2 linked regions of the Limosilactobacillus reuteri genome follow. Each later gene encodes a partner of the first gene's protein in a complex. Links are inferred from orthologs where the notes say so. Each region holds a gene or a part of one and is shown on either strand. Other genes may lie near its edges.

Region 1 (11,332 bases):
GCTTCATCGCGGTCAGTATCCTTGGCCATCTTAATCTTAGCCCGTACCTTACCGTTAACCTGGACGATCATTTCAACTTCATCTTCAACTAAAGCTTTTGGATCGTAAGTTGGCCATGATTGGTAAGTGATTGTATCACTCTCACCGAATTGACTCCAGAGTTCTTCAGCCATGTGAGGCATGATTGGTGCAATCATCTTTACAAAGCCTTTCATGTATTCAACTGGTAAATCATCAACCTTGTAGGCTTCGTTTACAAAGACCATCAATTGAGAAATAGCCGTGTTGAAGTGCATCCGTTCGTAGTCTTCGGTAACCTTCTTAACAGTTTGATTGTAAACCTTGGTAAGCTTACCATCATTGAAAGTGGATACCCGGTCACGGAGGTGGTTATTATCATCCATCAACAACCGCCATACACGTTGAACCCACTTATTAGCACCATGAAGTCCTTTTTCATCCCAAGGTACTGATTCTTCAAGTGGTCCCATGAACATTTCGTAAAGACGTAAAGTATCAGCCCCATATTGGTCAACAATGTCATCAGGGTTAACAACATTACCTTTGGACTTCGACATCTTTTCATGGTTTGAACCAAGAATCATCCCCTGGTTAACAAGCTTCATGAATGGTTCTTTAGTTGGTACGAGACCGAGGTCATAAAGAACCTTATGCCAGAATCGAGCATAGAGCAAGTGAAGAACAGCGTGTTCAGCTCCACCAACATAGAGATCAACTGGTGACCAGTAATCAAGAGCTTCTTTTGAGGCAAATTCCTTGTCATTATGAGGATCAGTGTACCGGAGCCAGTACCATGATGAACCGGCCCATTGTGGCATGGTGTTAGTCTCACGAAGACCATGACGACCATTTTCGTCATAAACGTTAACCCAATCTTCAACATTTGCTAATGGACTTTCACCAGTTCCTGATGGCTCGATGTTATCAGTCTTTGGTAATTCAAGTGGAAGTTCATCTTCTGGAACTAATGAGGTTGTCCCATCATCCCAGTGGATAACTGGAATTGGTTCACCCCAGTAACGTTGCCGACTGAAGATCCAATCACGAAGACGGTAGTTAACTTTCTTATGACCAGCATCGTGTTCTTCAAGCCAATCGATCATCTTTTGCTTTGCATCAGCAATGTTCAAGCCATCAAGGAAACCAGAATTAATGTGCTTACCGTCACCATCAAAAGCACCTTCTGACACATCTGTTCCTTCAATAACAGGCTTAATTGGCAAGTCAAACTTAGTAGCAAAGTCATAATCACGTTGATCTCCGGAAGGAACAGCCATTACTGCTCCAGTTCCATATGAAGCAAGCACGTAATCACTAATCCAAATTGGTAGTTTTTCACCGTTAACTGGATTAATAACGTAAGAACCAGTAAATACACCAGTCTTGTCCTTGTTTAAGTCAGTCCGCTCAAGATCAGACCGCCGTGACGCTTCTTCCTTGTACTTTTCAACTTCCGCCTTGTGTTCTGGTGTTGTCAATTGGTCAACTAATTCTTGCTCGGGAGCAAGAACAACATAAGAAGCACCAAAGAGCGTATCTGCCCGCGTCGTAAATACTTCAATCTTAGTATCTTCATCCCCCACAACTGGGAAAAATACTGAAGCACCTTCTGAACGACCGATCCAGTTACGTTGCATTTCTTTAACGCTTTCTGGCCAGTCAACAAGGTCAAGGTCATCAATCAAACGGTCCGCATAAGCAGTAATCTTTAAAACCCATTGACGCATTGGCTTACGGTAAACGGGGTAGCCACCACGTTTAGTCTTGCCATCTTCAACCTCTTCGTTGGCAACAACTGTTCCACCCATAAAATCAGGGGCCCAGTTAACCATAATTTCACTTTCGTAAGCAAGCCCCTTCTTGTAGAGCTGTTCAAAAATCCATTGAGTCCACTTGTAGAACTTAGGATCAGTTGTATTTACTTCACGATCCCAGTCATATGAGAATCCAAGTGATTGGATTTGGTCACGGAAATGATCAATATTTTTGTTCGTAAAGTCCTTAGGGTTATGGCCAGTCTTTAATGCATATTGTTCAGCTGGTAAACCGAATGCATCCCACCCCATTGGATGTAAGACATTAAATCCTTGCATTCGCTTCATCCGTGACATTACATCCGTAGCGGTATAGCCTTCTGGGTGACCAACGTGGAGTCCTTGACCAGATGGATATGGGAACATGTCTAGTGCATAGTACTTCTTTTGATCCTTATTAAGGTCTGCTTTAAAAGTTCCATTCTTTTTCCAAAACTTTTGCCACTTTTTTTCAATCGTCTTATGATCGTAAGCCATTTAGCCTAAAATTTCTTTTAATTCATCAACTTTATCAAGGTGTTCCCATGGTAAGTCCACATCAGTTCGACCAAAGTGACCATAAGCAGCAGTTTGCTTGTAAATTGGCCGCTTCAAGTCGAGCATTTCAATAATTCCAGCTGGACGTAAATCAAACACTTTTCGAACAGCGGCAATTAATTCTTCTTCTGAACGGGTACCGGTACCATAAGTATTAATCATGATCGATACTGGTTCTGCTACACCAATGGCATAAGCAACTTGAATTTCGGCCTTCTTAGCATAGCCCGCTGCAACAATGTTTTTAGCAATGTAACGAGCAGCATAACTAGCAGAACGGTCAACCTTAGTAGCATCCTTTCCAGAAAAGGCTCCACCACCGTGATGGGCAGCCCCACCATAAGTATCAACAATAATCTTCCGTCCTGTTAAGCCGGCATCCCCTTGCGGTCCACCGATTACAAAGCGACCTGTTGGATTAATGAAGTACTTAGTTTGATCATCAAGGTACTTAGCTGGAATAACCGCTTCAATGACTTGTTCTTTAATATCTTTCTTGATTTGATCAAGCGAAACCTCTGGATCATGCTGAGTACTTAAAACAACGGTGTCAACACGTAACGGCTTGTCATTCTCATCGTATTCTACAGTTACTTCGGCCTTTGCATCCGGACGAAGGTAAGAGATAACGCCATCCTTACGTAGTTGAGCAATCTTACGCATTAACTTATGGCTTAAAACCAATGTTAATGGCATATATTCAGGTGTTTCGTCAGTAGCGTAACCAAACATCAATCCTTGGTCACCGGCACCAATCTTATCAAGCGGATCAGCTTCACCTTCACGCGTTTCTAAGGAGTCATCAACCCCTTGCGCAATGTCCGGTGATTGTTCATCGATTGCAGTGATAACAGCACAATTATCAGCATCGAAACCGTACTTACCATCTGTATAACCAATCTTACGAATTGTGTCCCGCACAATCTGTTGGATATTAACGTAGGCCTTAGTAGAAACTTCACCAAAGACTAATACTAGTCCAGTAGTAACTGAGGTTTCAACTGCAACCCGTGAATCAGGATCCTTCTTAAGCAATTCATCTAAGATCGCGTCACTGATTTGGTCAGCAATCTTATCTGGATGTCCTTCTGATACTGATTCGGATGTAAATAAATGTCGTTCTGCCATTTACTTTAAACGGGCATTGACCATCCCCACCGCTGTCATGAAAGAGTAAATAATTGTCGGACCAACAAATTTAAATCCATCCTTCCGCATTTGTTTGGCTATTTCTTCCGAAGCAGGCGTTTTAGGAGCTAATTCAATATCGGTAGTTAACTCCAAGTCTTGAGGCTGATCATCAACAAAGCGCCACACATAATTATCAAACGTCTTTCCCGTTTTCCGTAATTTTAAAATCACTTGTGCATTATTAATTACCGCTAATATTTTAAGACGATTACGAATAATAGTTTCATCCTCGCATAATCGATTAATATCTTCATCGGTAAATGATGCCACTTTTTCAATATTAAAGTTATCGAATGCCTGATTAAATGCTTCCCGTCGCCGCCAGATTGTCTGCCAAGTTAAACCAGCCTGAAATAATTCTAAAGATAGCATTGCAAATAACTGCTGGTCATCATGAACTGGAAATCCCCAGTAGTGATCATAATAGTCTTGCATTTCTGGTGTCGCATTTGCCCATTGTGGTCGTTTAAGTGTCATTTATTTTGTACTTTTTTCCTTATTAGTATTTTTTAGCATAAATGCTAGTACGAGACCAATCAATTCAGTGACGATCATGCCAATAAATACTAAATGATAGCCGTGAAGGGAAGCGACTTGCGCCGAACTTCCCCGTTGAAGTGCATTTGTAGTAGCAACCGTTAAGATCAGTGTTGAAATAGTAACACCCGCGGATCCGAGAACTTGCCGGACTGTTGTAATTACAGCTGTTCCGTGAGGCACTAATTCATCAGGTAAGGCATTTGCTCCCAGTGTGACGGCCGGCATCATTACAAAGGCATTTCCACCTTCAATCACCATTGCGCAAAGGATCATTCCCAATAAGCTGAGATGATTGAGGACGATTAATCCAGCAACCCAACCAATGATAATCATAAACATTCCCACCAGCATTGTCGGTTTAAACCCAATTTTATCAGCTAACTTTCCTGACAAAGGATTCAGGATACTAAGAAAAGCAGCGCCAGGCACTAGGGCCATTCCAGAAACAAATGGACTAACTTTTAATAATCCCTGATAATAAAGGGGGAAAATAATTGTCGTTACAATTAAGGCAATATATGAAATCGACGTTAAAAGAATTGCTAAATCATAATTAAAAGTCTTCAATACCCGTAATTCCAATAGCGGGTGCTTGAGGTGAAGCTGCCGAATGCAGAACCAGGTAACCGCAATAAGACTAATGATAAAGATCCCTGCATTTATTCCCCATGCAGGATTCTTTTTTCCAGTTTGGTCAACAACGTACATAGTCCCAATTAACCCAATTAGTAAGATTACTGATAGCCAATCAAGGTTCGTTTCATGTCGTTCCATTACATCTTGGATCAGTCCGCTAGCAGCCATTAAAATAATTGCCGAAATAACAAGCATAAAGAGGATAAAAAGGCTCTTCCAGCTAAAAAACTTTAGAACAATTCCTGAAACAATCGGTCCACAGGCAAGGGCGGATCCCATTACCAAACCAGCAATTCCCATTGTTGATCCCCGCTCTTCTTTAGGCGTAATCTCAAGCAAAACAGTTTGGTATGATGGGAATAAAACTCCGACAGCAAATGCTTCCATGGCTCGTCCAATCATCATAAACCAGAAGCCATTAATTCCCCAAGACGCGGGGGTTAAAACAATCATCAAGGATCCAATATCAAATAGTCCCAGTGCTCCAATGAACATTGTCTTAAAACTCATATTATTGAGCATCCACGGGCTAATTGGCATGCTGACACACATTACGAGCATAAAACCAGTCGTCAGCCATTGAACGGTTGATGCTGAAATCCCAAAAGCGTTCATTAAGGTTGGATAGGCAGTTGACAACGATGATTGACTAATCGACATCGTAAAGGTACCAACTAGTAAAGTAAAAATAAACCAAAAGCGACTATAACTTTTTCCATTGCGTACGATACTTTGATCCATCTAACGATTCAAATGTAATTTACGTTGACACTCGGGACAAATGCCATGGACTTCGATGTTATTTCCTGTAACTAGATAGCCAGTCTTTTCATGAGTCATAACCGTTAATTCTTTCGTGATTGCAGTAAAATGTTCATCAAAAACATCAGAAATCTTACCACAATTATCGCAGACGACATGATAATGCGGGTGGCCGAAATAATCAAAGTGGGTACTGCCGTCTCCATTTTTTAGCTCAATTACGAGATTATAATCAACGAAGAGTTTTAGAGTATTGTAAACAGTTGCCATACTGATATTGTCAACTGTGTCTTTAAGGTCATCATAAATCATTTCGACACTTGGATGAGTATGATGATTGATTAAGTAATTTAAGATAGTTTTCCGTTGGGGAGTAAGACGAACCTTGTTTTCACGGAGATGGTCAAGAGCTCGATCAAATTCTGCTTCTGCCATTTATGCTTTCTTTTGTGTTAACGAAGCAACGGCAAGAATTGCAAACCAAGCTAAAGTTAGTATAAGCGCAATTAAAGTTTGTTTCTCCATACATAAAACAATTAGCACAATAAAAAGAAAAACTAAAATAACATAGTCAGTAAAAGGTGCGCCTGGCATCTTAAAAGTCCTTGATTGCGGATGCTGACGAATATATTTTAAATGTGCCAAGATGATAGCAGCCCATACAAAGAGAAAACTCGTGGTAGCAATACTGGAAACAAAAGTAAAAACTCCTTCTGGCATTACTAAGTTTAAGATAGCGGCAATTCCAATAACGACTGCAGAAATAATAACCGCTGTTGCAGGCACCGACCGCTTAGATAAGCGACTAATCTTACGGATAACAGGCCGATGAGCAGTAGAGGTTAACTCAGCTAGCATCCGACCAGTTGTATATAGAGAACTATTACAAGCAGAAGCCGCAGCAGTAATTACTACAAAATTAACGATACTAGCAGCCCCCGGAAGACCGATGTCGCGAAAAACAAGGACAAACGGACTATTGCTTGGTGAAAGTTTACTCCACGGATAAATGCACATAATGACAGCCAAAGCACCGATATAAAAGAGCATAATTCGAACAGGAATACCATTAATTGCCTTAGGAATAACAACTTTAGGATTCTCTGCCTCAGCCGCTGTCACCCCTACCATTTCAATTCCAACAAAGGCAAATACAACCATTTGAAAAGAAAGCATGAAGCCCTTTGTCCCGGTAGCAAAAAAGCCCCCATCATTAACTAAATTAGCAGGAGTAGCGAGATAGCCGCTTGCCGAATGAAAATGAAGTAAAACTAAAATGACACCAACGGCAATTAAAATAACAATTGCCAAAATTTTAATAAGGGCAAACCAAAATTCGAGTTCACCAAACGTACTAACAGTCATTAGATTTAATCCCAATAAAATTAGGAGAGTTATTAATCCAGGTAACCATTGGGGAACTTGAGGAAACCATAGTTGAAAATATAAGCCAATGGCGGTAACTTCGGCCATTGCCAATGCTAGCCAACACACCCAATAGGCCCAACCCATTACGAAACTCACGCGATTACCAAGATAATCACGAATTGCATCCATAAACGAATGATAATGTAAATCGGAAAGAAGCAACTCTCCGAGGGCCCGCATAATTCCAAAACAAATAATCCCAGTAATTAAATATGCTAAAAGGATTGCTGGACCAGCAGCATGAATTGCCTTCCCCGATCCGAGAAATAATCCCGTCCCAATCGTTCCACCAAGCGCCATTAATTGAATATGACGACTTTTAAGTTTACGCGTAAATTCTTGTTTTTCTGCCATTCAGTTATTCAGTTTATCAGATTTTCCACCCACTAGCATAAATTGTTTAATAGCTTGATGAAAAATTGTTTGATCAAGTATGATCATTACTGCAAAACCAATTGTAGTTCCGATGGTATTGCTAATCAAATCATCCACATCGGCAAGCCTTCCAATATGGAAAAGAAGGTCGCAAACAAATTGGTTATACTCGATAAATAAGCTGAAGAAAAAGCCATAGAGAATAGCACGACTGAAGGGCATTTGGTGATTAATTAAATAAAGATAAACTCCTAGTGGCAAAGTCATCACAATGTTTAAGAAAAATTCTTGGCTGAGTCCTTGGAGGGGGATGATATTAAATGGTACGCCGTGAAAGTAAAATAAAAGTTTATTAGCAGAACTAAAATTAAACATTGAAGGGGTTAGGCAGAGCCAGTCGATAGCAGTTAAATAGATAAAAAAGGTTGCAATTGTAATATGCTGGCTGAAGTTAGGAAATTTTTCCCAAAGGTGATTATGGGTGACAAGGACAGACCCTGCAAAAAAATAAATAAAAAATGGGATCCAGTGAACTAATGCGTACAATTAAAGGTGCTCTTTAATACCGTTGGGAAAGTCCTTATCAATCTCCTTTAAGATTGGTAATAATGAATTAACATATTCATGATACGCTTCGATTGGCTTTAGATCTTTTGCTCGTGATTGTAGTAAGGTAAGAGCAATATCGTGCGCTCTTTGTTCATTTGTAATCATCGGCTTTTACTAGTGCGCCCGGCATGGGTATTAGCTAGGTGGTGAAAGTCCGCTATGGGCCGTAGTAGTCGGAACCATGAGCTGAGGACAAGAGTGTCCACCGTGAGGTGGAATCTGAAGGAAGTCTAAGGCAAAGTACTGCATCGATGAACAAGAAGTAGCTATAAGGCTGAAATTAACTGGATAAGGCTGCTAGACAAGTTGAAGTCCAATACTACTCCTATTTAATTTATTAGCCATATTTATATAACCTCTTTTCCCTTATTGACTTTGGCTTGAACACCTACATCTTAAGGCAAAAGAGGCCTTTTTTATATAATTTTTATCGCCCACCCGCATAGCAGGTGGTTTTCTGTTTCGTGCACTCGCTCTGCTCGCGCACTCAACCAGGTCTAAAGACATTAATTATTGTTCTTCGTACCAGCTGTAGTGGAAGTTACCAGGACGGTCAGTACGTTCGTAAGTGTGAGCACCGAAGTAATCACGTTGAGCTTGAAGCAAGTTAGCAGGAAGTACTTCTGAACGGTATGAGTCGTAGTAACTGATAGCAGCACTAAGTGAAGGAACAGGAATACCAGCCTTAACAGCAAGAGTAACAACGTCACGAGTTGCCTTTTGGTACTTCTTAGCAATATCCTTGAAGTAATCATCAAGAAGCAAGTTCTTCAAGTCTGGGTTCTTAGTGAAGGCATCAGTAATGTTTTGTAAGAATTGTGCACGAATAATGCATCCTGCACGCCAAATTTGAGCCAATTCACCATACTTAAGGTTCCAGTCGTAACGTTCGGAGTCGATCCGCATTTGTTCGAAACCTTGTGCGTAACTCATAAGCTTACCGAAGTAAAGAGCTTGACGTACCTTTTCAATCATTTCCTTCTTGTCGTCGATTGAAATAGCTTCAGTTTCAACAGGCAATTCCTTGCTTGCTTGTACACGTTCGTCCTTCATCATTGAAATGTAACGAGCGTAAACAGCTTCTGTAATAACTGATTGAGGAGCACCACCATCAAGGGCAGTCATTGAACTCCACTTACCAGTACCCTTGTTAGCACCACGGTCAAGGATCATGTCAACAATAGGCTTGTTCTTGTCGTCACCAAGGTCATCCTTACGAGTAAGGATATCAGCAGTAATATCAACAAGGTAACTGCTTAATTCACCCTTGTTCCATTCAGCAAAGGTCTTAGCAATGTCATCAACAGGCATCTTTAATACGTTACGCATGATGTTGTAACTTTCGTCGATTAATTCTTCATCACCGTATTCGATACCGTTGTGAACCATCTTAACATAGTGACCAGCACCATTTGGTCCAATGTAAGCAACACATGGCTTGCCATCTTCTTCAGCCTTAGCAGCAATCTTAGTAAGGATTGGAGCAACTAAGTCATAAGCTTCTTTTTGACCACCTGGCATAAGTGAAGGACCGTGAAGGGCACCTAATTCACCACCGGAAACACCCATTCCGATGAAGTTGATACCAGACTTGTCTAACTTAGCGTTACGAGCCATAGTATCGTGGAAGTTAGTGTTACCACCATCGATTAAAACATCACCCTTGTCAAGTAATGGCAATAATTCGTCGATAAGAGCATCAGTTGGCTTACCGGCCTTAACCATCATAAGAATCCGACGAGGCTTTTCTAGTGAGTCTACGAATTCCTTAACAGTGTAGCTAGGTACTAACTTCTTATCGCTGTGGTCACGCATCATATCGTCAGTACGGTTACGGTGACGGTTGTATACACCAACCGTGAAGCCACGACTTTCGATGTTTAGTGCAAGGTTCTTACCCATAACAGCTAAACCAACAACACCAATTTGTGCTTTTTGATCAGACATCTAATGATTTAAACGATAAACCCACTTACGTCCATCACGAGCCAAGAGTTCGTCAGAAGCTGCTGGACCCATGGAACCAGGAGTGTAGTTAGGGAATTGAGGCTTTTCAATATCCCAAAGCTTACGGATAACATCGACGAACTTCCATGCATAAGCAATTTCAGCCCATGAGGCAAAGTTTGTGTGGTCACCTTCAAGTGCATCATGGAAAAGACGTTCATATGGTTCTGGAGATTCCTTCTTATCAGAATCACTTTGCAAGAAGCGTAAATCAACAGGTTCTGTTGTGAAGCCTTGACCTGCGCGCTTAGCATTTAATTGGATTGCAAAACCTGAGTTAGGTTCAACAAAAATAGTTAATACGTTTGAGTTAAGGGATTGGTCACTTTCAGAACGTGGGTTAGCAAAGATATCGATTAATGGCTTCTTGAAGACAACATCAATACGAGTAAACTTGTCTGCTAACTTCTTACCAGTCCGAACGTAGAATGGTACACCAGACCAACGATAGTTATCAAACATTAACTTAGCAGCAACAAAGGTTTCAGTACCAGATTCTGGATCAACACCATCTTCATGACGGTAAGCGTTAGTTCCTTCTCCAGCATCATATTGTCCACGGACAAAGTTAGCAGCTGCTTCTGATGGCGTGTAGAGGCGAAGACTACGAAGAGCCTTAATCTTTTCAACTCGAACATCAGCATCAGTAAATGCAACTGGTTGTTCCATTGCTAATTGAGCAACGATTTGCATGATGTGGTTTTGCACCATATCACGTAATGCACCAGATTGGTCATAGTAACCGGCACGTTCTTCAACACCAAGCTTTTCACTTAAAGTTACTTGGATGTTATCAATGTAACGATTATTCCAGAGTGATTCAATCATGGTGTTACCAAAACGTAATGCTTGAATGTTTTGAACCATTTCCTTACCAAGGTAGTGGTCAATCCGGAAAATTTGATTTTCACTAAATGTTTGTGATAATTCATCGTTAAGCTTCTTAGCAGATTCAAAGTCACGACCAAATGGCTTTTCAATAACAAGACGGTTAAAGCCATTGTCAGTTAATAATCCTTGCTTCTTCAAGTTCAATGCAATAGTACCGAAGAATTGTGGTGCCATTGACATGTAGAAGAGACGGTTGCCTTCAGCGCCAAATTGTTCATCTAATTCGGCAAGGCGTTGCTTAAGGATTTCGTAATGTTCTGGTTTAGTAACATCATGTGACTTGTAGAAAAAGTGTTTTGAGAATGCTTCTGCTTGGCCATCCTCAGTTTCTGGAATATTGCTAATAGATTCACGAACGATTTGTTGGAATTCTTCGTCAGTCAATGGACGACGGGAGGTTCCTAGTAATGCAAAATGGTCAGCTAGGTAACCCTTTTGATATAACTTGAACAAAGCAGTATAAAGTTTACGCTTTGCAAGGTCACCAGTCGCACCAAATAATGTAATGACAGCCTTATTTT
Region 2 (16,782 bases), 250 kb from region 1 along the record:
TGACCATTAAACGATCTGTAAATTTAGTTGGCATCTGGGTAGCGGCGACCAAGTCTTGTTGGTTGGCAGCGATAATTTGGTTTTTATTTTTGATTAAATCATCTGCCAATTGAAGCAATGCCTTATTTTTGGTGGCAGTGTTCATTAAAGCTAGTTTGTTTGCAGCGATTTGGGCTCTTTTTCCAATTGTAATTAAATCTTGGTTCATCTATTTTCCAAAATGAGTACCAATAGTATGACCATCAAAAATATCAAAAAGAATTTTAGGGTCACGACCATTGCATAAAATCATTTGTTTACCTGCTTGCATCATTGTGGCAGCTGCCCGTAATTTAGTTACCATTCCTCCTGTTCCAAACCTAGTGCTGCTACCGCTTGCGACGTTCTCTATTTCCGTCGTTAGGAATGGAACTTCTTTAATGATTTGTGCGTCAGGAAATTTATGCGGATCTTTGTCATAAAGGGCATCGATATCCGAAAGAATGATTAACTCGTCAGCGTCAATGGCAATAGCTACCTGGGAAGAGAGTTCATCATTGTCACTGAAAGTAGTGTAATGATCAAGCTCATCAACTGACACGGGGTCATTTTCGTTAACGATTGGAATCACATTTTGCTGAAGTAAAGCATTAATTGTATTAAGCGTATGCTGGCGACTGACGGGATAAGTGAGCACATCACGGGTAAGGAGAAGTTGGGCGACGTGCGTTTGATAGTCTAAAAATCGTTGCGAATAGATTCGCATTAAAGCAGCCTGACCGATAGATGCTAAGGCTTGCTGTTGTGCTATTTCGGCGGGACGATCTGTTAATCCCAAACTTGCAAGACCAACGCCAATTGCTCCCGAGGAAACAAGAATAAGTTGGTATCCTTGATTGTTTAATGTCGCAAGGACAAATGAAAGTTGGTCGATTGTTCGTAAATTAATTTTTCCATTAGGAAGAACAAGGCTACTCGTACCAATCTTAACAACTACTTTTTGTATTTTATGAGTCATTCAATGATAAAGACTTGGTCGGCGATCCTTAAACACCGGAATCGGCCCCCGAACCTGTGCTAACTGCGCTAAGTCAATTTCTGCATAACTTACTTGTTCAACTTCTCCTGCATCATGGATAATCTGCCCAAGCGGATCTATTACTAACGAATGACCATTAAAGCTATTCTCTAAATCCGTCCCAACACGATTGACCGCGACTACAAAGGCTTGATTTTCAATTGCCCGTGACTGAAGCATTATTTTCCATTGTTTAATCCGTTTGCTTGGCCATTCTGCCGAAAAATATAAGATATCAGTTCCATAACGAGCGACTGTTCTAATCCATTCGGGGAATCGCAAATCATAACAAATAAAACTTGCACTCGGAACCCCAGCTAATTCAAAGTGATTTTCTTTTTGCCCGGCTTTTAGATATCGGTCTTCATTCATTAGTCCAAATAAATGCACCTTCTCGTAACTGCTAATTAGATTTCCCTTTTGATCATAAACATAGGTTGTATTGAAAAAAGATTGTCCACATCTCACCGCTACTGAACCACCGACAATGTTAATTTGATTTTCTAACGCTAACTCACTAAGAAATTTTTGTGTCTTTTGACCGTTTTCATCTGCCAAGTCTGCTAATTGATCTAAGGCATAGCCAGTATTCCACATCTCCGGCAAGACAACGATATCTGCATGGTGACTAGCAGCTTCTTCAATTGCTTGTTTAGCTTTTTGATAATTTTCGGCAGGATTTCCTAATTGAATATCAAGTTGAGCTAATGCAATTTTGCGTTTCATTTAACTAAATAAATTCAATTTAGCAATCCGCTCAACGGCCTCCGTCAGTCGTGCTGGCTCAATCAAAAGGCCAATCCGCACATAACCTTCACCGTGCTTGCCAAAGCCATTGCCTGGTGCTACTGCCACGCCAGCTTTGTCCAATAACAAATCTGCAAAGCTTTCACTGGTATAATCCTTTGGAACCGGCATCCAAGCATAGAAAGTACCCTGGGGAATAAATGCATGCCAGCCAATTTTTTCGGCCGCATTAATAAAAGCATTCCGTCTTTCTTCATAACAACCTACAATTTCGGCAATTGCATCATCACGTTGTGGCAGCGTTAAAGCATCAATAGCAGCTTCCTGTAAGGCAGGAAAAAGACTAACGAATAGGTGATCTTGAATTAAGTTTAAGGCTTCAATAATATCTGCATTACCAACCGCAAATGCGATTCGCCACCCTGCCATGTTGAATGTCTTAGAAAAGGTATAAAATTCAATTCCCACATCTTTAGCGCCTGGTGTTTCCATAAAGCTAACTGGAGCTTGACCGTCAAAGCCAATTGCGCCATAGGCAAAGTCACTAATAATGCCCACATGGTACTTTTTGGCCCACGCAACTAATTTTCGATAAAACTCGGGAGTAGCTACAGCACCCGTTGGATTATTAGGATAGTTAAGATAGAAGAATTTAGCACGTTGCGCCACCTCTTCAGGAATTGCCTCTAAGTCTGGCAAGAAATTATTTTCTGCTAATAATGGTACTGTTTCAAAATTAACTTCTCCTAATGCTGCTCCTGATAAGTAATCTGGATAGCCAGGATCAGGAAGCAGAAAAGTGTCGCCGGGATTCATCAATGCCCATGGCAATTCTACAAGCCCAATCTTGGAACCACCCAAAATTGCAACTTCTTTTTCTGGGTCAAAGTCAGCTCCATATTTTTCAGAATAAAAGTTTGCCGCTGCTTCTTTAAATGCTGGCAATCCCCGAAATAGTGAATACTTATGAGTTTGCGGATCCGCTACCCATTTTTGCGTGCTCTTAACAATATAATCTGGCGTTGGCTTATCGGGATTCCCTTGACCAAGATTAATAACATCGACCCCTTCACTTATTTTTTTATTAACCTTGGCAACTAAATTGGCAAAAAATTGTTTCGGTAAAGTGTCTAATAATTTTGATTGTGCAAAATTCATTTAGTTTTGTCGGAATTTACGAGTATTTTCTGCAAGGTGAACTAAATTACGCAAGAAGTCGTGAGTAGATGCCTCATAGTTATACTTCTTACCTAAATCATAAATATATCCATTAATGTAATCTACTTCTGTTGGTCGATTTTTACTCATATCTTGGTACATTGATGGATAATGAAGCGGGCTGGTAACTTCACTAACATATTTAATCGTTTGCCACTCCTCCTCACGAGTGCTTAAGAGCTGAATACCAGCCCGTTCGGCAACATCGAATGCTTCATTAATTAACTGTTTGCCAAGCTTTTCTGCACCATCGTAATCGATAAATTGCCCCATTTGAATCTCAAAAAGCGTGCAGATCGTGTTAATAACAGAATTAAAAACTACTTTTGTTAGGAGGGTACCATAAAAATTATCATTAAGGTGGGGATTAATATTCGCCGTGGTAAAGTCCTCAACAATTTGTTTTACCCGCTCATCTGGTTCGCCGACTTGGGGAGCTAAGTTGATCGAACCAGCACCAGGTTTACCAATAAAATCCACATCCCCCGCCTTATTAAGGACCGTGCCAATTAAACAAGTTCCGGCCACGACATGTTCTTTAGGAAAATATTGGTTAATTTTTTCAATATGTCCCATGCCATTCATCCCGGAAAAGACATATTGATGGTCAGGACGGAAGAAATGAGCACTGCGTTGTAACAAATCACTAAGCGTCATCTGTTTGGCAAAAACGATAAACACATCTGGATCACCATCATATTCTTCTGGTGAGTAAATATTAATTGGTACAAGATGTCGATTCTCATGGTCTCGAGAAACGTAAACCCCACCCTGTTGTTTAATAGTTTCAACTTGGGAAGCCCAGTTATCAACAAAATCAACCTTCGCACCTGCTAATTCTTGAAGCAATACCCCAAATCGTAGTCCCATTGCCCCTGCACCTAAAACCGTATATTTCAAAGCCATTTAGTTTTCTTGATCAAATTCTTCCAGTTTTTCTGCTGCTTCTGTCCATGCAAGTTCAAATTCTTCAGATTTAGCTGATAATTCATCAAGTTCTTTTTGAAGATCGGTTAATTTTCCAATATCCGTAGCGATCTCTGGTTGACTCATTTGTTCTTGGATTGCGGTTTGTTTTTCTTCTAATTCCGCCATCTGTTGTTCTAGCTCATCGACTTGTCGCTGAATTTTTCGGCGAGCGCGCTGCTGTTCTTTGCTTTGCTGATAAGATTGTTTACCAGCTGGTGCTTTAGTAATGGTGGTGGAATTATGTGAAGCAGCTTCAGATGAACTTTCTTTTTCCTTAGCAATTAGGTAGTCATCATAATTGCCTTCGTAATGTTTAATTCCGTCGTGTTCCATTGCTAAGATATCGGTTGCAACCTGATTAATAAAGTAACGGTCGTGAGAAATAAAGAGAACGGTTCCGCTAAATTCGTTAATTGCGTTTTCAAGCACTTCTCGACTATCGATATCTAAGTGGTTAGTCGGTTCATCAAGGATAAGAAAATTAATCGGTTTAAATGAGAGCTTAGTTAACTCCAATCGTGCTTTTTCACCACCAGATAGGTCATGAACAACTTTATAAACATCATCACCAACGAATAAGAAACTACCTAATAATGAGCGAATATCTTTTTCAGGTACTTCTGGATGGTCATCCCATACTTCTTCTAAAACTGTTTTATTTGGATGTAATTGTTGCTGTTCCTGGTCATAGTAACCGATATCGAGGTTAGCACCGAGTTTGATTGTTCCACTAATTAACGGAATTTTATGGAGAATAGATTTAAGTAAAGTTGATTTTCCGATTCCATTTGGTCCGATAATCCCAACACGCTGCGGCTTGCGGACATTAAATGAAAGCGGCCCAGCAAGGATCTGTTCATCGTAGCCAACTTTTGCCTGCTCCACATCAAGAACTTCATTTCCGCTATCTTTTTCAGAATGGAATTGAAAATGGATTGATTTATCATCAGTTTCTGGACGCTCAAGCCGCTCCATTTTTTCTAATTGCTTTCGCCGCGCCTGAGCACGTTTAGTTGTTGAGGCACGAACAATATTTCGGTTAACAAAGTCTTCTAACTTAGCAATCTTTTTTTGTTGTTGGTCATAGTGTTTCCACTCTGCTTCTAATCGTTCTTGCTTGTGTTTAACAAATTGCGTGTAGTTACCAGTATAGTGGGTGAGTGTTTTATTATCGAGATCATAAACATCGTTGACAACACGATCTAAGAAGTAACGGTCGTGAGAGACGATAAGCAATGCACCTTGATAACTTTTAAGATAATCTTCTAACCATGAAAGAACGTTCATGTCGAGGTGGTTAGTCGGTTCATCTAGAATCAAAAGCCCCGGTGCTTGCAGAAGGATCTTTGCTAAGGCGAGTTTAGTTTTTTGCCCTCCTGAAAGGGAATTAATTGGCGTATCATAACTATCTTCGCCAAAACCAAATCCATGTAGAATTCCCCGCATACGTGATTCGTATTCGAAACCACCCTGTTTCTTAAAGGCAGTTTGTAAATTATCGTATGTTGAAAGAATTTGTTGATAATTGCTATCGGAACTATCAAGGTCAGCGAGCTGTTGTTCAAGATCGTGGATTTGCGTTTCCATTTTGTGGAGAGGAGCAAAGACAGTATCTAGTTCAGTCCAAATGCTATTTTGACTATCGAGTCCTTGATCCTGGGCCAAGTAACCAATTGTCAAATCTTTAACCTTCGTAATTGTTCCTTCATCTGGTTCGGTGATTCCAGCGATCATTTTTAACAAGGTCGTTTTACCAGCACCATTACGCCCAACAAGCGCAGTACGGCCATGCTCTTGGATTTGCATGTTCATATTGTGAAATAAAACGTCCGCGCCAAATCGACACACAACGTCATTTGTCTGTAAAAGTAACATTTATTCAACTGAGTCTTCAGTGTAATTTTTAATAAAGTAGATCAACGTTTGAAGTTCGTTTGTTAAGTCAATGTTTTGAACTTGAACATTTTTTGGCACAGATAAACGAACAGGAGTAAAGTTAAGAATTCCCTTCACACCAGCTTCAACTAATTGGTCCGCAACATGTTGGGCCTTGATTCCTGGAACGGTTAGAATAACAACATCAATCTGTTGCTCTTTTAACTGCTTTACCATATCCTCGGATGTGTAAATTGGAATACCGCTTTTGACTGTATTGGCATATTCTGGCTTAGTATCAAATGCCGCACTGATCCGTAAATTGGTATCTTGGTGGAAATTAAAGTTTAACAAGGCACTTCCCAAACTACCAACCCCAACTAAGGCAACACTAACTAATGAGTCTTGGTGTAAGATTCCTTTAAAAAACTTTAATAGACTTTCAACGTCATAACCGTATCCCCGCTTACCTAATTCACCAAAATATGAAAAGTCACGACGAATCGTTGCCGAATCAACTTGCACAGCCTCCGAAAGTTCAGTTGATGATACCCGTTGCTTATTTGCGTCTTTCAATACATTTAAATAACGGAAATATATTGGCAACCGTTTCGCAGTCGCGCGTGGAATCTTTTTATTAGCCATCTATTCAACGATTGCTACTAAGTCCTTAGCGTGAACAACTAAGTACTTTTCACCATCATATTCAACTTCGTTACCTGCGTACTTGTCAAATAATACGCGGTCGCCTTCCTTAACAGCTGGAGCAAGCTTTTGTCCGTTTTCTAAAGTACGACCTTCTCCAACGGCAATAACCTTTCCAGTAGTTGGCTTTTCCTTTACATTGGAAGCAAGGACAATTCCACCAACTGTCTTTTCTTCTTCAGTTTCAGCTTTTAGAACAACGCGATCTCCTAATGGTTTTAACACTTACATCATACCGCCCATGCCGCCTTGTGGAGCAGCAGGAGCTTGGTTATTTGCATTTGGATCTGGCTTATCAGCAACAACTGCTTCAGTAGTAAGAAGCAATGCTGATACGGAAGCAGCGTTTTGAAGAGCAGACCGGGTAACCATTGTTGGATCAACAATACCAGCCTTGATCATATCTTCAAACTTGCCATCTGCAGCGTTGTAACCAATACCTTCTTTTTCGTTCTTTAATTCATTAACAATAACTGAACCTTCAACACCGGCGTTTTCTGCGATTTGACGAACTGGAGCTTCAAGAGCAGCCTTAACGATATTAATACCAGTTAATTCGTCACCTTCAGCGTTAATCTTGTCAAGAGCAGGAATAACGTTGATCAAAGCAGTACCACCACCAGGAACAAATCCTTCTTGAACGGCAGCACGAGTAGCATTTAAGGCATCTTCAATCCGGTACTTCTTTTCCTTTAGTTCGGTTTCAGTTGCGGCACCAACCTTAACAACTGCAACACCACCAGAAAGCTTTGCAAGACGTTCTTGGAGCTTTTCCTTGTCAAAGTCAGAAGTAGACTTAGCAATTTCTTGCTTAATTTGGTCTACCCGTTCTTGGATAGCTTCCTTTGAACCGGCACCGTCAACAATTGTGGTAGCATCCTTAGTAACTGTAACCTTGTTTGCTTGACCTAATTGATCAACAGTAGCGTCCTTAAGACTCATACCAAGGTCATCAGAAATAACAGTACCACCTGTTAATACGGCAATATCTTGAAGTTGGGCCTTACGACGGTCACCGAAGCCTGGAGCCTTAACAGAAACAACATTAAAGGTACCACGGATCTTGTTCAAAACAAGTGTTGGCAATGCTTCACCAGTAATGTCATCAGCAATAATCAAGAGAGCACGGCCTTCTTGAACAACTGATTGAAGCAATGGCAAAATATCTTGAATGTTACTGATCTTCTTATCAGTGATCAAAATGTATGGATTGTCAAGGTCTGCTTCCATCTTGTCGTTATCAGTTACCATGTATTGTGACATGTAACCACGATCAAAGCTCATTCCTTCAACAACGTCAACGCTGGTATCAACCCCACGAGAGTCTTCAATGGTAATAACACCATCATTACCAACCTTTTCCATCGCATCAGCAATTAACTTACCAACTTCGGGATTAGCAGCTGAAATAGAAGCGATTTGTTCGATATCATCCTTAGTCTTTACATCATGAGACATCTTCTTTAATGCTTCAACAGCAGTCTCAGTAGCCTTGTCAATACCACGACGAATACCAACCGGGTTTGCACCTGATGTAACGTTCTTCATTCCGGCATTTACAATTGCTTGCGTTAAAACAGTAGCAGTAGTAGTACCGTCACCAGCGATATCGTTAGTCTTTGAAGCAACTTCGGAAACAAGCTTTGCACCCATATTTTCAAAGTGGTCTTCTAATTCAATGCTCTTAGCGATTGTAACACCATCATTAGTAATAGTAGGTGTACCATAGCTTTGTTCCAAAACAACATTCCGTCCCTTTGGACCCATTGTTGTCTTAACAGTATCTGCTAATTTATCAACACCACTGAGCATTGCGCTCCGTGCGTCTTCAGAAAACTTAATTTCTTTTGCCATTTAGAAAAAGGTTTTTCGTACGGGCAAATTGATATTCTTAAATTGATATTCTTGAACATACTTGTCTGCTTGTTCCGCTGTATAGACTGGGGGATGCATAATAATTTGATAGTTTATTTTTTCGTCATCTAAATATTCATAGATACCGGTCGCATTTTTCGTCATTTATAGTTGAACCGCCTTAACTGAATTACCATTCAACTTTATTATTTGAAGCAAATCTTTTGTTCTCAAAATCACTGTGGCCGTATTAATGTTTGGGTGACACCCTATTAACTCCTCGTTCTTAAAGATATCAGCATCAATAATAAAGGTAACCTGATGTTGTTTATCATTAAACAAGTTAAAGGGTGAAACAGCCCCACTTGTTATTCCTAACTTCATAGCTAATTCTTCTGGGTGGGCAAATGAAAACCGACTAGTCGATAGATTCTCTTTCAATTTTTTCATCTATTGATCTTTTCCTGGCATCTTTACCTTGGCATTAACCTTTTCTGCCGCAGGATCGACTTTTTTCATCCGGCTAGCCACAGCCCACCGGTAAAATCCTAGCGAGCAGATGATAATAACAACAAAATCCCATGGGTACTTCAACCAGTCCTTGCCGCCAAATCCTTCACTCCCAATGTAAGAAACTATTGAGATAAAAACAAGATAAACCAACATCCAATAACTATTGCGTAAGTCACGTAGCCCTGATGCGTGACGATACTTAACTTCATAATAAAGATAAATTGGTAAGCCTAATAAGATAACCCCAATTACCTGAACAGTCGTCGGCCACATTGTCCAATAAATTGAAAGGCTCGTCAAGACAAATGCAAATGGCGCCAACCAGGACATAAAATGCGGATGAAACGGCCGCTTTAAATTAGCATCCATTTTGCGAAGCGACATTACAGTAACTGGCCCGGTAAGATAAGCAATTAAGGTTGAACCGGTAATTACAGTGGCTAACAAACTCCAATTTCTGAAGAGACTAACCATTACCACCGCTAAAATTAGATCCACAACCATTGCAAGCCGCGGAATCATGTAGCGCCGTTCTAGCCGTCCCAACCATTGAGGCAAATGTCCAGTATGAGTCATTGCTGCCAATGCTCGTGAGGCAGTCGCCACGAACGCAACCCCTGTCCCAAATGGTGAAACAAAAGCATCCATATATAGCAAAATTGCAAGCCAATTCATCCCCAGCAGGATCGCAATATCAGCAAATGGAGACGTATAGTTAATCCCATGCCATCCTTTTTGCGCTAATAAATTCGGATCAATCGCTCCAATAAAGGCAACTTGTAACATGACATAGATCACAGCGGTAATAATCATTGAAATCAATACGCCTCGCACGATATTTTTATGAGGATTAATCATTTCTCCTCCCATGTTGATTACCGTTTGAAAGGCATCATAAGACATAATAATTCCAGAAATAGCAGCTGCTTCAAAGATTGACCGGCTACCATATGGTATAAAAGTAGTTACGCTATGACCAAAATTACTAGGATGAAAACCCGCCGCAATAAGCATCACAATTGTTAGTGTCGGTAATAAAATCTTAAAAATTGATATTAAGTTAGTAAAGCGAGTCATCAATTTTACCGACCAGAAATTGATCAAAGTAAAAACCAGCATAAAGCCAAATACAACTAATAATCCAGGAGTCGTAATATTACCGTTTTTCATAAAGTGGTGAGTCCAATTTGCCCATGCCCACGGCCACGAGCTCATATATTGAACCGAGGCCACTGCTTCCATTGGGACTAAAGTGATTAATGAAATCCAATTTGCCCATGCAGCAATAAAGCCTAAAAACGGACCGTGGCTATACTGAGCATAACGACTCATTCCCCCGCTTTCTGGAAACATTGCCCCTAATTCAACATAAGTAAGGGCAATGCTAATAATGATTATTGCTCCTAAGATCCATGACAAAATAGCAGCTGGTCCGGCAACCTTTGCAGCAGTTCCGGCACCAAACAACCACCCAGAACCAATTAAGGAATTTAAGGCAAGCATTACACCAGAAAATAGCGTTATCTTCTGGAATTTCATTTTTTCCATCTATTCTTGAAGATGATAGTTATAACTAGCAACAATAATATTCTCTCGGGAATTCAATAACGCCCGTAAACGAACACTGGTCTGATTATGTAAGGCCAATTGCCATGGATGTTTAGGAATAAATTGCGGAACAAGAACAGTCGTCGAATAATTTCTTGCTTCTGCTCGTTTTGCAATCACATCAACAAAACGTAACGTTGGTTTTGCGATTGAACGGTACGAAGAGTGAATATCAACAAAACGGACATCTGGATATTCAGCTTTAAATTCATTTGCTGTTTTATGCTCTTTGCCTGGATTTTCATCAAACGAAACATGCATGGCAATAACATAATCACCAATCGACCGAGCGTAATTAATTGCACCACGAGTTACCCGGGTTACATTACCAACTAAAACAATCACCGTTGCACCATCGTAATCATGTAATTGAACTTTCGTCTTTTCAGTAACCCGCAACTGAGCGGCTACTTTTACATAGTGCCGGTGAATCGAATGGAACATCCATAAAAGCAGCGGCATGATAATTAAGTATGGCCAAACATTTGCAAAGTGTTGCCAGAACAAACAAATGACAAGAACAAATGAAATCAAGGCTCCTACTAGGTTAATAAAGGCTTTCCCTAACCAGAAACCTTCCCGTTCTCTAAACCAGTGAATAATCATCCCAGATTGCGATAAAGTAAATGGAACAAATACCCCTACTGCATAAAGCGGAATTAACATATTAGTCTGACCATGGAAGATCAAGATCAAAATAATTGCTCCAATCGCCAAGGAAATAATCCCGTTAGAGTAACCTAACCGATCCCCACGATCCATGAACGCGTGCGGCATATATTTATCTTTGGCCATATTAAAGGCAAGAATTGGAAAGGCTGAGAAACCAGTATTAGCAGCGACCGCTAAAATCATTGCAGTTGAAAGTTGCAAGAGGTAAAAGCCTAGCCCATGCCCACCAAAGATTTGTGCGGCCATTTGGGAGAGGATTGTTGTCCGTGAATTAGGAACTACCCCCAGATAAAAACTAAAGAAGATAATGGCAATAAAGAAGAACGCTAAAATAGCACTCATAATTGCCAGGGTAGTTGATGCATTCTTTTCTTTAGGCTTATTAAAGTTAGGAACAGCATTACTTACGGCTTCCACCCCAGTTAAGGATGACGAACCAGCTGAGAATGCCCGAATAAGCAAAACAAATGACATTCCCGATACCGGTGTTCCATAATCAACAATTGCCCGGTAATGAATATGACCAGTGGCAATATTATAGCCACCCCACACTACCATCACAATCATCATAATAACAAAGAAATATACCGGAATTGTGAGGAAGTTTGCACTTTCACTCATTCCCCGTAAATTCATAAACATGATTAAAAGGACAATAACGATCCCGATTGGAATTGAAAATTTATATAAAGCAGGAACTGCCGAAGTAATCGCTTCAACTCCAGATGTCGTTGAAACAGCCACCGTTAACATATAGTCAACTAGTAATGATCCTCCAGCAAATAATCCCCCATTACTCCCCCAATTCCGTGTGGCAACGACATAAGCACCACCACCACTAGGATAGGCATGAATGATTTGTTGGTATGATAACGTGATAGCTAACAAAAGGACCAACACAACTGCCGCAATCGGGATTGAATACCAGATTGCTGCTGCGGATAAAGTTACCAGAACAGTTGTAATTTGCTCTGGTCCATATGCTACTGACGATATTGCGTCAGAAGAAAGCATGGCTAATGCTTTAAATTTAGTTAAGTGTGTTTGCCCTTCATCAAGGGTTTTTAACGGTTTCCCGATTAAAACACGTTTCAAATAGCGCCACATTTATCCTAAAATCATTTCAGCAATATCAAGGACAATGATAATCCCTAAAATACTGCTCAAAAGCACTAAAATTTTTCTCGTATGTTGATCTTTTGATTGCAGTTTTTCCCAATTCATTCCCGCATACGCGATTAAGATCAAAGCACAGCCAATGATACCGTATATTCCAGAATGAAAGCCACGATTATCAATGGTATAACTTGCCGCCATGAAAAGGCCAACTGCAAACAAAAGCCCCCATAATAGTTGCTTTTTATTCATGGGAGCGAGACAGAAGTCACTTGTGACTTCGTTTTTCGACGCGAAGCTAGCCTCTGGGAGCCCCCGCAAGCAACAGTAGGCCTCCAATGTTCGGCTTTGTCGGACGTTGGAGGCCATTGTTGTACTGCGTATTTGCTTTTTATGAAAGTAACTTAACTTATGTCACAGTCCTTTTTATCCATAAATTTGCGAGAATACCCCCACTTCTATAAGTAGGGGATGAATCGCTCTCTTAAAGCACGTTAGTGCTTTTTCTTTTGTTCTATGATATATTTAGTATATATCTATAAAATGTGGTGTGCGTCATTTGACGGACATCCTTTCATATAGGTTTGATTCACTTAATATGATACCTGATGTCACGCCGAATGGCGTTTTTGCATTTACCACCAATTAGGTGGCTAACTTCATTCTATAATCCACCATTATTTATAGTATTGGTGAAAGCAAGCGAGAAAAGTATTGCTTGAATTTCCGCCACTTTGACTGATTAGCAAAATACTCAGGAGTAAGTAACGTACTCTTTTTCATGTCATTTTCAAAGTCTTGCTTTAACTGCGCTGTTAGTTTTTCATTATACGCAAATGCATTGACTTCAAAATTAAGTCTAAAACTACGGTAATCCATATTTGCCGAACCAACAGAAGCAATGTTGCTCCCACTAACCATCGTCTTTGAATGAATAAAGCCATTATCGTACTTGTAAACTTTTACCCCGTTGTTCACTAAGTATTTAGCATAATATTCCGTTGCCCGATAAACAAATGGATGATCAGGCATGCATGGGATCATAATTCGGACGTCAATTCCACTTCTTGCGGCAATTACTAATGCTTCCAGCACTGAATCTTCTGGAATAAGGTATGGCGATTGAATATAAACATATTTTCGTGCCGAACTAATAATTGATTCATATCCCCGTCTAATCGAATAATTTTCATTATCCGGCCCAGAAGATACGATTTGCATTGGGACCTCATCTGGATCGCTATCTGGTGCAACCAGTTCAAAATTCTTAAATTCTTTTTCAAGGTCAATTTTCTTTTTATGAGTTTTTCGACAGGTTGTATTCCAGTCCATTGCAAACCGCACTGTCATCATCATCGTTGCTTGTCCGACGACACGGAGGTGGGTATCACGCCAATAACCAAACTTAGGATCTTCGCCAAGGTATTGATCACCGATATTGAATCCACCAATGTAACCAATCTTGCCATCGATAATAGCTAGTTTACGGTGAAGATGATAATTTAACCGTGGCGTTTGAAAATAAGCTTTGGCAGCAGCAATAAACGCTTGCGCTTCTCCACCTAATTCTTCTAAATGCTTAAAAAATTTGAAAGTAGTTCCATGAGACCCACTTAAATCATAGAGAACACGGACTTTTACTCCTCGTGCAGCCGCATCTTCTAAGGCTGCCAACACCCGCTTCCCTAGATTATCAGCATAAAAGGAATAGTATTCAATATATACATGATCAGTTGCATGATTTATATCGTCAATTAACTTATCAAACTTCTTTTTCCCATCAATAAATACGTGAACTTTATTATTAAAGGTTACTACTGAATCATTCAAACTCAAAAAAAGATTAACCAACTGACGATCACGCGACAACCGGCTTCCTTTTGGCATTAATTCATGTTCTTCACTTAATTTTCGTTGTTTTTCAAGATATTTAGTCCGTAATTGTTTTTGCTCATCTTGAATACTAAATATCTCATCATGGGATAATTGTCGTCCCACAAAAAGATATAGGATAAATCCAACTACTGGCAAAATAGTTAAGACTAATAGCCATGCCCAAGTTGATGCAATATCCCGACGACTACGAAAAACAGTCCATACTGCAAAAGCAATGTTAATCAACCATAGGACTTCAATAATGCGGCGAATAACATCCCATGTCCAAACAATATCCATTTATTTTCGGTAAAAACAACGAAGGGCAAAAGATAACCCGATCGCTAAAAGTCCGTACACTGCACCTACATAGCCAAGCATCGTTAAATTAGCAAAGTTAGCAGTAGTAGAAGCCGTAAAGGATCCAAGTGAAATCCCAACATTAGCAAAAATTGAAATTAATGATGTTGCTAAAGCTAATGACTGCGGATATTCTTTTTCTGCCACACTAATAAATACCAGTTGGATAGTTGTTCCATATATAATTACAACGACACAAAGAGTTGCTAGAACAAGCATTCCTGTAATCTTATTTTCCAATGCAATCCCAAGAATAAGACTTAATATTGTCATGAGAATAAAGACAAATGGTAATTTTTGAACCCCATTGTGACTCGCAACGATTCCAGCAATTTCGTTACCAATAATACTCATTACCCCTAAAAGAAGCAGCAGCCAATTTAAACTAGTTAAGCTAAAGTCCATCACAGTAGTAATTAGCGGCCGGACATAAGTATAGAAAGTATACTGGAGACTTAAGACCGCCACCGTGATTCCAATCCCTAATAAAACACGGTGATCTTTTAATAGCGCTAATTGTTCTAAAATGCTCCCTTTAATTTGAGGTGTATCACGAGGAGTAAGCCAGACTAACAACGCAAACACAATTAATGTTAATCCTGAAATGATCCAAAAACTATCGTGCCAGGAAAGTAATGTTGCGATGGTTGTACCAAGCGGAACCCCAATGACCGACGCAATACTAAAACCTGCACCGACCCACGCTAGAACCATTGGCCGCTTGTCCATTGGTGTAATTATACTAACTAGCAAGTTAATTAATGAAATAATGGTTCCAGCAACAGCGGCAGTAATAATTCGCGCAAATAGGAGCCAGCCAAGTGTCGGTGCCATCGCAGTTAAAGTATTACCAATAAAAAAGACGGTCATTAATAGCATAAGAAGATTATAGCGATTCCAATTGCTAGTTAAGGTAGTAATAATTGGCGTACTAATCGCATAGACTCCTGCAAAAGCTGTCACCAAAAAACCAACTGTGGAAAGTGGAACATGATAACTCCGTGCAATATCTGATAAAACGCCCACAACCATAAACTCATTACATCCCAGCATAAATGCAACAAGAATAAAAGTGAACGATCGCAATTTAGCGTGCTTCACTTAATAAGGTTGTGAGTGATAAGCAGTAAAGGTTTTATCATCAAAGCAAACTATCGTTACTTGATCAACATAATTGGCAGTAGGGAGAAAATCTTTAATCGTCTTAATCGCAATTTTTGCTGCCTTTTCAAGCGGGAAAGCATATACCCCTGTACTGATGGAAGGAAAGGCAACCGTCCGACATAAATGTTTATCAGCCAACAGTAAACTATTGTGATAAGAATTGGCTAACAATTGATCTTCACCATTATCACCACCATGCCAAATCGGTCCAGGCGTGTGAATAATAAACTTGGCTGGCAAGTTAAAGCCGCCAGTTATCCGCGCTTCTCCCGTTGGACATCCATGAAATTTTTCACAGGCGCCATATAACGCTGGGCCAGCTGCTCGATGAATCGCACCATCGACACCACCGCCACCCATTAAAGTTGTATTAGCGGCATTAACAATTGCATCAACTTTTATTTTGGTAATATCTCCTTTGATCACGTTGATTTGCGGCATTCAGACAATACAAGTTAAACATAACGCTACCAATACATTTCCTGTTAACGCGCCGAAGATATATCCAATTCCATTGTCATTTATTGGGACATTGACCGGAAATGTTAATCTTACTTCTAATAGCGTTATAATCAGCCACGTTATCCAAAATCCAGGCTTATTTTTTATTTTAGACCAGTCAGCATAACTGACTAATATAATAAAACTGGAAACAATAACAAAAGAAATAATCGTAAATACCGGTTTTGGTAAGTAATTACTTAAAAAAGGTAAAATTGGTTTTAGTACTATAACTACAGCGCCAATAATATTCAAAAAATAACAAAGAACAAAAATTTTATCTACTCGTTTGTTCATAGTGTGCTCTTCTTTATAGTTATTTATCATCTCATGATCCTCCCGTAATAAATCATCCAAACTAACATGGTAGAGATCACTTATTTGAACCAACATAAAAATATCAGGATAACTTCGACTATTTTCCCAACTAGAAATTGTTTTACGTGAGATCAACAATCGTTCTGCTACATCCTGCTGAGTCCATCCTTTTTGATAACGATATAATTTCATTTTATCGGCAAATTTCAATTACCAAATATGAACCCGAT

Evidence for each region.
Region 2: the proteins of metK (region 1) and groL are in contact, whole or in part, in a cryo-EM structure (PDB 8P4O), measured with the Escherichia coli proteins. The link is inferred for Limosilactobacillus reuteri from one-to-one orthologs.

Annotation. Positions count from the first base shown.
Region 1 is NZ_CP059275.1:790,512-801,843, reverse strand. The notes cover bases 1,407-4,406. They hold metK (methionine adenosyltransferase), read right to left. Parts: upstream 3,501-4,406; coding sequence 2,313-3,500; downstream 1,407-2,312. Other genes in these bases: HHK02_RS04645 (MFS transporter), read right to left, coding at 4,041-4,406; HHK02_RS04650 (DNA-3-methyladenine glycosylase I), read right to left, coding at 3,501-4,040; leuS (leucine--tRNA ligase), read right to left, coding at 1,407-2,312. Outside these bases: more of leuS, read right to left, coding at 1-1,406; more of HHK02_RS04645, read right to left, coding at 4,407-5,480; HHK02_RS04640 (Fur family transcriptional regulator), read right to left, coding at 5,481-5,936; HHK02_RS04635 (amino acid permease), read right to left, coding at 5,937-7,283; HHK02_RS04630 (VanZ family protein), read right to left, coding at 7,284-7,850; HHK02_RS04625 (hypothetical protein), read right to left, coding at 7,851-8,018; gndA (NADP-dependent phosphogluconate dehydrogenase), read right to left, coding at 8,424-9,860; zwf (glucose-6-phosphate dehydrogenase), read right to left, coding at 9,861-11,332. UniProt on the Escherichia coli protein: Catalyzes the formation of S-adenosylmethionine (AdoMet) from methionine and ATP.
Region 2 is NZ_CP059275.1:1,038,246-1,055,027, reverse strand. What follows is about bases 6,112-9,110. They hold groL (chaperonin GroEL), read right to left. Parts: upstream 8,426-9,110; coding sequence 6,797-8,425; downstream 6,112-6,796. Other genes in these bases: HHK02_RS06120 (APC family permease), read right to left, coding at 8,876-9,110; HHK02_RS06125 (YbaK/EbsC family protein), read right to left, coding at 8,591-8,875; HHK02_RS06130 (YbaK/EbsC family protein), read right to left, coding at 8,426-8,590; groES (co-chaperone GroES), read right to left, coding at 6,512-6,796; HHK02_RS06145 (redox-sensing transcriptional repressor Rex), read right to left, coding at 6,112-6,511. Also shown: HHK02_RS06175 (glutamate-5-semialdehyde dehydrogenase), read right to left, coding at 1-208; proB (glutamate 5-kinase), read right to left, coding at 209-997; HHK02_RS06165 (carbon-nitrogen family hydrolase), read right to left, coding at 998-1,783; HHK02_RS06160 (pyridoxal phosphate-dependent aminotransferase), read right to left, coding at 1,784-2,962; HHK02_RS06155 (ketopantoate reductase family protein), read right to left, coding at 2,963-3,928; HHK02_RS06150 (ABC-F family ATP-binding cassette domain-containing protein), read right to left, coding at 3,929-5,866; more of HHK02_RS06145, read right to left, coding at 5,867-6,111; more of HHK02_RS06120, read right to left, coding at 9,111-10,486; HHK02_RS06115 (APC family permease), read right to left, coding at 10,487-12,325; HHK02_RS06110 (hypothetical protein), read right to left, coding at 12,326-12,586; cls (cardiolipin synthase), read right to left, coding at 13,016-14,509; HHK02_RS06100 (MFS transporter), read right to left, coding at 14,510-15,670; HHK02_RS06095 (O-acetyl-ADP-ribose deacetylase), read right to left, coding at 15,671-16,174; HHK02_RS06090 (helix-turn-helix transcriptional regulator), read right to left, coding at 16,175-16,762; HHK02_RS06085 (M13 family metallopeptidase), read right to left, coding at 16,763-16,782.